DNA from 3 places in the Paenibacillus sp. J31P190 genome. Region 3 is predicted to be linked to each of the others. Evidence: riboswitches for the same ligand, from Rfam matches in the RefSeq annotation. Region 3 holds a riboswitch; each other region holds the start of a gene.

Region 1 (3,275 bases), on a different contig from region 3:
ACTTGGCCGCAAACGAGTTGAAAGGTTTTGAAGGATTTGTCGTCAATGCTGGCGGTGACCTCTATGCTGGGGGAGTAGACGAATACGGCAGCAAGTGGAGAATTGGCATTCAGCATCCCGAGTACAAAGAACAAATCATTCAAACGGTTGAAATATCGAATGAGGCGGTCTGTACCTCTGGAAGTTACGAGCGCAAGAGCGAATTAAAAGCCGGTATGCATCATATCATCGACCCCAAAACGAAACAATCACCGGACGAATGGGTCAGCTGCAGCGTCATCGCCCCTTTCGCTATGATGGCGGACGCCTTCTCGACGGCCTTCTTCTTATTGGGGTTGGACCGCGGGAGAACGTTAATAGAACAAGTTGATCTCAAGGGAATCTTGATATCATCCGATTTACTAATATATAGAGTAGGGGGTACATAAATTGACAGTTAACCAATGGATTAAAACGCCAAAGGGATATGTCATAGTTTCCTTGGTTGCCTTTCTATTAATAGCCTCCATATGGTCACTAGATATTAGAGGCATTTATAATAGTATCATTGCCGTCGTTGCTTCTTCAGCCGTGGATACTCTTTGTTCCCGTATTGCCAAAAGGAAGCGAATGATGCCGGATGGTGCGGTAATAACCGGGTTAATCATAGCTTTAATCTTAAGCACAACTTCCTCATGGTATATTGTTGCTGCAACTTCCATTATGGCTATTTTGTCGAAACATTTATTTGTCTATAAGAAAAAACCAATCTTCAATCCAGCGGCATTCGGACTGCTGCTATCCATCCTTTTCTTTCGAACAGGACAAAGCTGGTGGGGCGCATTCGGGGATCTTCCCACATGGACAGTTGTGTTTCTTTTGATTGGCGGATACATGGTGACGAACCGAGTAAACAAATTTCATCAAGTTTTTTCATTTCTAGGAACTTATTTCATCTTATTATTGATTATGGGGATTATTGATGTCGGAGACGCCACTGACGCACTTCGATCGCCTTTTATTAATGCATCCCTTTTCTTTGCTCTTTTTATGCTTACAGATCCGCCTACTTCACCGGCAAAAAATAAGGATCAAGTCATTTTTGGCATCCTTAGCGCGATCGTGGGTGCAGTTATTTATAGCATTTTTGGAGGTTTGATGTACTTATTTATAGGATTGCTTATCGGGAACTTATATCATTTACTTGTACCGAAGCTTAGGAATACCACTGGATATATTAATTGAATGAGGGGATTATTTACATGCGAACAAACGTAATGGATGCTCTTGGAAAATTTTGAGTCATGTTCTCCATGATTTCACATGATACAATTTGTAAGATCCTGTGGATCAAATAACTCAGAAGGCCGAAGCTTCCAGCAAGCACGGGGGAACCATTATTTGGGGTGAAGCCGCTATCTGCGGCCGGGTGATTACTCTTTGATCCGAATCCGACAGCTAACCTCGCAGGCCGCAAAAAGGAGAGGTTTATTTTGAAACGTTACAAAAAGCTCGTAGTTACCGGCGCAATAGGATTGAGCATTCTCGCAGGATCGAGCGCGGCAATGGCCGCACCAGCAACTCACACAGTATCAGGTAATGATACCATGTGGTTAATATCCCAGAAGTATGGTATAAGCCTATCTTCGCTTATTAAGGCAAACCCTCAGGTTGCCAATCCGAACGTGATTTGGTCAGGTATGAGCCTCAACATCCCTGGAAGCACGAGTACAAATGCAGGTACAAAAACGACAGTTACGACTGCGCCATCCCAATCAGCATTTGCTAGCCAAGTGGTTAACTTAGTTAACCAAGAACGAGCTAAGGCAGGACTTCGTCCATTAACTAGCAACAGCTCACTTACAGCCATGGCTTTGGACAAAGCGAAGGATATGTACAACAACGGCTATTTCGATCATACCTCGCCGACCTACGGGTCTCCTTTTGATATGATGAGCACATATGGCATTCGCTATTCCTACGCAGGTGAAAACATTGCGAAAGGTCAACAAACGCCTGAAGCTGTCATGAAAGCATGGATGAACAGCACAGGTCATCGTCAAAACATTCTTAGCCCCAACTTCACCCAAATCGGTGTTGCGTTCTATAACGGCGAATGGGTACAGGAATTCATTAGTAACTAAAGCAGCGTATGTCTGCAGAATATTTCAAGAGAAACCAGCAACCTTGTGTTTGCTGGTTTTTTTGTTTTTAAATTAACGGATGTTCTGATTTCCAAGGCAGGTTCACACGTCTGGTGTTGTAATAATTGAAAGATTACGGGGTTGTTTTGTTATGAAAAGAGCAAAAGGTGAGCCGTATTGTTCCTGGTTATCTCAAGAAATTGATGTTCTAAATTGTATACATAACACTAAGGAAGTACGATCAATATCAGTTTTACTCCGCTGAAGTCGTATCCATCCTGTGATCAGCATAATATGCTGTCTAATAAACGCTGGAAAAGGATTGATGGCATGCAATCTAAGTTAGCCCGGCTGGCTAAGTGGAACCTTCATCGCTTTTACTCGAGGTATCCTGAAATTGCTAAATACCTACCACCAACAATGATTTTCAACCTTTCTACATTTTCTGTTTTTTTGAAAAAGTATAACTCGGTATATATCAAAGCTAATACGCAGCATACAGGAAAGGGCATTATTAAAGCCTGGCGCGCGGCTAAACATTACAAGTTTGTTAGAGTAAGAGGAAAAGCAAATCATGCATCAACACCCTCTGAGTTATATCAGAAAATCCTTAATTCAGGCTCTAAAACAACATATATCATTCAATTATCAAAGAATCCGTTTTTTGTTCGCTGATTATAGAAAACACAATAAACGACTGATATAGAAAAGGGCCTTTCTACTAAATCGTAGGAAGGCCTTTCTATATCAGTCATCATTTAATGACATCGGACAGTATTCTGTTGATAAAGATTATAGATACGCTGGTCACCTTTGCGACGGAATACCTTTGTACCGAAATAGAGTGGATTTGATTCCATTAAATTGGGTATTCGCCCAAATCACTAGAGACATTAGCGGAATAAAGTACAGATAGAAGTTTAAGGCGAGAGCGAGGTATAAAAGTGCAAATTCATGTGGTGCAAAGAGGAGAGAATCTATGGCTGATTTCAGGTCGTTATGGTGTGAATGCCAATCGGATTATCGCCGTCAATGAACTCCGAGAACCCAATCGTTTAGTCATCGGTCAGGCATTAGTCATCCCAGCTCCTTATCCCGAATATGTGGTTAGATTAGGAGACACGCTTGGGACGATTGCCGGGCGTTTCGGCA
Region 2 (3,275 bases), on a different contig from region 3:
TATTTTTTGCAACACGCGCAGAGAAAAAGCTTGATTTGATTGACTAAAGTTGTACGTAGTACAACTTTAGTTGGTTGTGCGGGAAAGGATGAGAACCCGCAGGGGTTCGAACGTCCCCGAGGCTAACCCAATGCTGGGACAACTGATCTTCGTATGGAGCCAGTCACTTTATTACTTTGGAGATTCAATGGCGATCTGATCTGGTTCTAATTTCTAATGGGAGCGAAAAGAGGAATTATTCAATTTGTCGGGCTTGCTGGAGCACGAGAGGCTATTATCGGAGCAGCATACTTTCTGTGATTACAAACGAAATCAAAAGTGTAATAACTTCTCAAAGTGATAATTTCAATATTATCGCATTGAATCGGACGTGGATCGATATCGAATTAGTCATGCCTCAAGCCATAATCGCATATGCATGAAATCGAAGCTTGAACGATGACGTTCAGGCTTCTTCTTTGTGCTGAAAAAACACTTGCACAAACTAATTATATTAGTTAATATACTAATTAAGTTAGTATTTAGAAGGGAATGGGGATCGACATGTCATTTATTGTACTTATGCTCTTATTTACAGTTTTAGGTGGATGGCTGGAAAGCCGTGTTCTCAAGCGCTCGAAAAGGGAGGGAATGTAAATGTTTGCTGGACATTTTGGGCTTGCTGCAGCAGTGAAAGCAAGAACACCGGAGGTGCCGATCTGGGCGCTCATGCTTAGTACTCAGCTGCTTGATGTTGTATTCGTACCCTTATTTCTTTCTGGTGTTGAAACGATCGATACAAGCATCGGTACGGGTTATGGGGAATGGATTATTCACGCTGATTACACACACTCATTAGTTGGGGCGCTGCTCATTGCTATCTTATCAGGTCTATTGGCTTGGAAATTATGGGGGAAAAGAGGAGGCACAGCTATAGGAGCGCTTACCTTCAGTCACTGGGTACTTGATCTTCTCGTTCATCGTGCAGATATGCCATTCTTACCGGGGAATGTTGGAGGACTTCCATTAGTAGGATTTAGTCTGTGGCAGTGGCCGTGGGTGAGTGCGGCTCTTGAGATTATTCTCATGGTTGTTGGGGCTATTCTTTACTTTCGCACACTTCGTAATACCGCTAAACTGTCAAAAGATAACTTAATATGGCGTGCACATCTTGCAGGGGGAGTCATGGCCGTTCTATTGATCGCCTCATTTATTTCAGATTTTGTCTTGCATTTATAATCCATTGGAAACTATTACCACTATGCAAAAGTTGAAAGTAATAGTTCAACTATGCTAGTCTAACATAGACAAAAAATGCCGAATCTCGGAGCAGCAAAAGCTCTGGTACGGGGGACTTCTTTAATTTGGGGTGAATGAATGCTCGGCTGTTTTACTAAACTGAGCGCGCTAGGGAAACCTCTTCCCGAACCCGTCAACTAACCTCGGAGGCTTCAAGGAGGCAAGGTTTTTGAAATTTTTCACAAAAAGCTTTATTTGCTCATGCGCACTTGTTGGTGCGGCAGTATCCATTTTTTCCGCTCCCTCGGTTCAAGCAGCATCAGGTTCATCTTCATCCACTGTAAAAGTCCAGGTCAATGATGAGTTGGTTCAGTTCCCAGAAGTACAGCCATTTATTGACAACGCAGGAACGCTGCAAGTTCCTTTGCGAGTACTGTCTGAGAAATTGGGTTATCAAGTAGGCTGGGCGAAACAAGAAAGCGAAATAGTGGTTACGTTGAAGAGCAAGCAGCAGACGATTCAACTTACAACCGACGAGAAGCAAGCGATCGTTAACAGTAAGAAGATTAGTCTGGAAAGCAGTCCGACGCTTTATCAAGGTAATACGTATGTACCCTTGCGTTTCATTACTGAAACATTCGGTTCTCCGATTGAGTGGAATGAAGCGAATCGTATCGCGATTGTGAATGTCGATGGCAAGTCGCACAAGCCAGCCTGGATTGCACCGCCACCTGCACCAGCTCCAAAGGTAGCAGCGGTAGCTATACCTTCCATGTCTGATCAAATCGTGCAAACAGCAAATACGTTCATGGGCACACCTTACGTTTGGGGAGGCACAACACCCAGAGGGTTTGATTGTTCCGGATTTGTGCGCTATTTGTACGAAGCTAAAGGCATTGATCTACCCAGAACTTCGGTTCAAATGTACGATCAAGCTGGAACCAGGGTTACAGACTTGAAGGTTGGAGATCTTGTGTTTTTTGCAGCAGGCAGTGTAAATCATGTTGGAATTTATCTGGGGAATGATCAATTCATTTCAGCGACAACGTCTAGAGGTGTAACGATAGATAGTCTCGCCAGTTCATACTGGGGATCCAGATATGTGGGAGCCAAAAGAGTTCTGTAAGTAAACCATGTGGTGAAAAAGGATTAAATCATTGGGCATTTGTTTTCTATGAATCTTTCGAATGAAAGCATAGAAGGCAAATGTTCTTTTTTTATGCGAAATATTGCGATTTTTATCGAAATTTTATGGTTTTTAGCCTATAATGAAGAAATGTTTGGAAGAAAGCAGGTGACACGAACGGCATGCAATTAAGTGTCTGGAAAAGTTGGTTTTATAAAAAAAGACATTCGAATAAAGCAAATAGCATGTATATCGTGGAACAAGGTCCTGCCATACCAGAAGAGATTCGGGGAGTCATTGATCGATTTTTTCTTACGTATAATCATTTCAAAGGGGCAAGAAGCCTACAGACGGATACGTTTATAAGAGAAGTATTTTACGCAACGAAACAGGATCCGAAGGATCAAAGGACAATTGAAGAGATGGAAGCTTATATTCAGCAGAAAAATGTGCATCGCTTGCGATTGAAATCCTTTGTTGTCGATGAGTATCTTCGTATAGGCGAAAAGGTTTGCATGATTGGTGTGACGAGGGAATTCAGTAATAATCAGAGAAATCGCGTGCTTTATTTTCTAACAAAAGAGGATCAGTCTTGGCGCTTTCATCATATCGCAAGGTCTCACCATGGGACTGTTCTAGATAAGTTTCAAGTGAATGAGCAAACGGGGTTCGTGGTTGGAAATGAAAAAGCCGCTCTCCTCTTTCTGACACACTCCGGGTCTGCCGATGCATCTACCTTTATATTGGGTGATTATGTGCATGTGGAAGGTTATTTGGAAGTGGAGCCAGAGGTGAGCAGCCAACTGTATTACCGTATTGTACGAATGAATCGTGTGCACTAAAAGCGAAGTGAAACCCGGTAAAGCTGTGGATCCCATTGGATCTGTCCGCCTAAGGATTCAATAATGGCTCGTAAAGGCATATAAATATG
Region 3 (3,275 bases):
TAGTTTCTTCTCCCATCGCTGCACCTCCTCTGGCTGACTTTTAATTAGTTCATATAGATTCCTAGCATACCATAAGAATGGACGACCTCCAAGATGCAAATCCTTGCGCAGCAAGGCTTCCGTATGAATCATGGAGGTCAAGGGCTCCTCAGCGCCTACTTATCAGGCGCTGGAGGGATAACACGCGGCTATTTCTTGCCGCGCGGATCAGTATCATCGCTGGAGCGATGCTGCTGCCACTCCTGCTGGAACTTGCCGCGCAGCGTGCGCAGTTCCTGCTGGAGGTTGCCGCCGGCTTCCTTCAGCGTCTCTTGCGACAGGCGGCTAGCAATGCGCAGCCCCTGGAGCGCTTCCCGGCCGAGCTCGCGGCCGGTCACTTCCAGCTCGCGCCAAGTATCGCGAGCCTCTTTCTCGTGCAGCCCGCTGCTCGGCGGCTGCACCCCCTCGGCTGCGTGCCCTGCACGCAGCCCGCGCAGTTCATCCGCGAGCGCCAGGCACACGTCCTGGCTGCTCGCGTACTGCGCGCGGTAGTGCTTGCAAGCGGCTTCCTCGCGCTGCTTCTCTTGCAGCGCGAGCCGCGCGAGCTCTTCATCGCCGGCACGCATTGCCAGCTCGGCCTGCTCGCCGCGCAGCTGAGCCATCTCCTCTGCGTTCACACTGTGGCTTCGCAGCTCAATAGTTCGCTGCAGCGCCTCCTGATAGCGCTGTTCCAGCTTCTCGATCATGCTGCTCCCCCGATCATAGTGATCAAGCTTACCGGCCGTTTCATGCCATGCTGCTTCTGCCATCTTTCCAATGCGATCCAATATACTCATGTTGTCACACCTCCATTTCTGTTGATTTAAAATTCATTCCGTTTCTTCAATAAATGAATACCATACACCACTAAACATGCTGCGAACGCAATCGCGATGAAGCCCGATAGTTTAATAGTCAGTATCAAGCCGCCCAAGCCGGCGAAAAACCATCCAATTTTCTTCCCATTCTTAATCCCTACATAGCCTAATCCAAGCATAGCTGCCGGGAATAAAAAGCCCATTAAATGAACATGACCACCCAAATGATGCAGACAAATAAGTAAACCTGCCGTGATTAAAACTAGTGCCAACCCTTTTGATCGATCCATACTCATTCTGCTTACCGCCCTTCACGTGTTCTTCATGCTTCTATCGTACCTGAAACAGCTATACGTCAAAACGGACTCGCGACTGTTTTTGTACCTAGACCTAAGTCCAGTACGCTCTAAGACCTCCATCCATATTTTGGTCATTGTCCCGCCGAACCTCGAATGCTAAACTATTTGAAGCCGAGTCCGGTGCACAGACAAAGTGCCGGTACGGGGGACGATTTACATGGGGTGAATATTTGCTCTTCAAAGGAGCAGACTAGGGAGAACCTTCTTCCCGAACCCGTCAACTAACCTCGAAGGCTCATTGAAGGAGGATTACCAATTGCATACAATTACTAAAGGGTTAACTAGCCTTGCTGTGTCTTTAACAGTGTTGGCAGGAGGCTTTCTTTCCCCATTTACGGCGCATGCCGCTGAGATGGATGTGAAAGTGCAAGTCAATGATGACTTGGTTCAATTTCCGGATGCTCAACCATTTCTAGATGACAATCATTCTACCCAAGTACCGATTCGTTTCGTAACGGAGAAGCTTGGTTATGACGTGAAGTGGCAAAGAGAAGGCGATGAGATCAAGGTCACGCTAAATAACGACAAGCATTCGATTACCTTAGTTTCTGGACAAAAGGAAGCTGAGATCGATAGCAACCGTGTCGAGATGGACACACATGCAGAATTCCAAAATGGACGCGTATACGTGCCTCTTCGTTTTCTAAGCAAAGCATCCGATATTCCCGTTCAGTGGGACGCTAGCAGCAAATTAGCTATTCTAAGTAAAGATGGCAATAAGCATGCGCCGGATTATGAATTGTTTCAATCTACTGCCTATTCAGCAGATCCATCTGAGAATGGCGGCTACGGAGCTTTTGATTATTTGGGGAATCCATTAGGTATTGGAACCGTTGCAGTTGATCCGTCGGTGATTCCTCTTGGAAGTAAGCTCTATATAGAAGGTTATAATTTCAATGGCCTACCTGCAGGCGGCATGTATGCTTATGCAACAGACACAGGCGGTGCAATCAAAGGCAAACGTGTTGATATCTTTATCCCAGGATCCAAGAAATCCTTGCAGAAGTTTGGTATCCAAACCATTAAAGTTTACAAACTATCCAATTAAAATGGCTAAATAAGAAAAAGCTTGATTTCTGAGATTTACTTCTCAAGAAATCAGCTTTTTTTATTTAGCGTGGAACAACCAGATAAAATCAGAAAGGCTGCTCTCCCATCCTATAGTGATGAGAAGAACAGCCTGCAGTTACTTAAACTTGATTCTTGGGGATACCATTTAAACTTGGGACGTAATCAGGTGCCTCATTGCTCGATAGCGTTTGAGCTTCTTCCATGAAATTAGCGTTATTTTGCTGATTGTTTTTCTTATCTGCTTTGTTATCTTCGCGGTCATACTTGGGATCGGCGTCATTTTTGGGCATAGCGTTCACCTCCATTGTCTCATAGTTAGTATGAGAAGGTGGCTTGCATTCTATCCTAGTTATCTGGATCCGGTGTTGCTCCTTGTTTAACTAAACTACCCTCGAGGGTTTTTGTTTTTCTTGCCGCTATATGCTCCATTAAGAATGCAACATACGTTTCGTCCCGAACTAGCCAAGCAGCATAATCCCTTTTAACATAACGCTCTGCCTCTTCAAAAGTAGAAAAATATTGGTTGGATTCGACCCCATCCACATCGACTTCCCACCTGCCTCCAGAAGGGAAAATAAAAACTTGTTGTTCGATTCTATTCTCATAAAGTGATCCATAAACAGAATTTTTCGTGTTAAATGTATTTTTGTTCGCATCAGAGCGAATGGGCTCCATCGGAAATGGCTTCGCTACATACCATTGATAGGCTTCTTCTGTCATAGAGCAACCGGAAGCTTTCGCATGGCCCCCTCCTCCATAAAGACCCGCTATTTCCGAGACGTCGATGTGATCGTGAATCGTTCGAAAGCTTATCTTTTTACCGCCCATATTCATGATTGCGATGTAATCCAGATGAGGATTTTCTTTGCCTAGATCGTTTCCAAGTTCAGAATGATAGGATTCCGCATGAACGATACCTACATGATGATCATCTATACGGGAGTGAATGATTTCTCTCTTTTTTCTACGCACATAGCGTTCGATTTTTTCTTCTTCCATATCCAAAATT

What was found. Region 3 has a riboswitch for cyclic di-AMP ahead of AC58U0_RS30000 (stalk domain-containing protein). Riboswitches for the same ligand answer to the same signal wherever they lie in the genome.
Region 1: another riboswitch for cyclic di-AMP. It lies ahead of AC58U0_RS29225 (CAP domain-containing protein); the one in region 3 lies ahead of AC58U0_RS30000 (stalk domain-containing protein).
Region 2: another riboswitch for cyclic di-AMP. It lies ahead of AC58U0_RS20500 (C40 family peptidase); the one in region 3 lies ahead of AC58U0_RS30000 (stalk domain-containing protein).

Annotation. Positions count from the first base shown of each region.
Region 1 covers NZ_JCAUAS010000023.1:4,935-8,209, reverse strand. The annotation lists gene AC58U0_RS29235 (FAD:protein FMN transferase) at 1-428, shown strand, start outside; gene AC58U0_RS29230 (RnfABCDGE type electron transport complex subunit D) at 430-1,224, shown strand; cyclic di-AMP (ydaO/yuaA leader) riboswitch at 1,335-1,467, shown strand; gene AC58U0_RS29225 (CAP domain-containing protein) at 1,473-2,123, shown strand; gene AC58U0_RS29220 (YheC/YheD family protein) at 2,454-2,798, shown strand; gene AC58U0_RS29215 (glycoside hydrolase family 18 protein) at 3,068-3,275, shown strand, end outside.
Region 2 covers NZ_JCAUAS010000011.1:185,896-189,170, reverse strand. The annotation lists gene AC58U0_RS20505 (permease) at 637-1,218, shown strand; cyclic di-AMP (ydaO/yuaA leader) riboswitch at 1,285-1,445, shown strand; gene AC58U0_RS20500 (C40 family peptidase) at 1,448-2,344, shown strand; gene AC58U0_RS20495 (hypothetical protein) at 2,527-3,186, shown strand; gene AC58U0_RS20490 (stalk domain-containing protein) at 3,183-3,275, opposite strand, start outside.
Region 3 covers NZ_JCAUAS010000024.1:18,162-21,436, reverse strand. The annotation lists gene AC58U0_RS30015 (hypothetical protein) at 1-132, opposite strand, end outside; gene liaF (cell wall-active antibiotics response protein LiaF) at 1-16, opposite strand, end outside; gene AC58U0_RS30010 (PspA/IM30 family protein) at 189-815, opposite strand; gene AC58U0_RS30005 (hypothetical protein) at 842-1,132, opposite strand; cyclic di-AMP (ydaO/yuaA leader) riboswitch at 1,295-1,447, shown strand; gene AC58U0_RS30000 (stalk domain-containing protein) at 1,452-2,243, shown strand; gene AC58U0_RS29995 (hypothetical protein) at 2,386-2,556, opposite strand; gene AC58U0_RS29990 (DHH family phosphoesterase) at 2,612-3,275, opposite strand, start outside.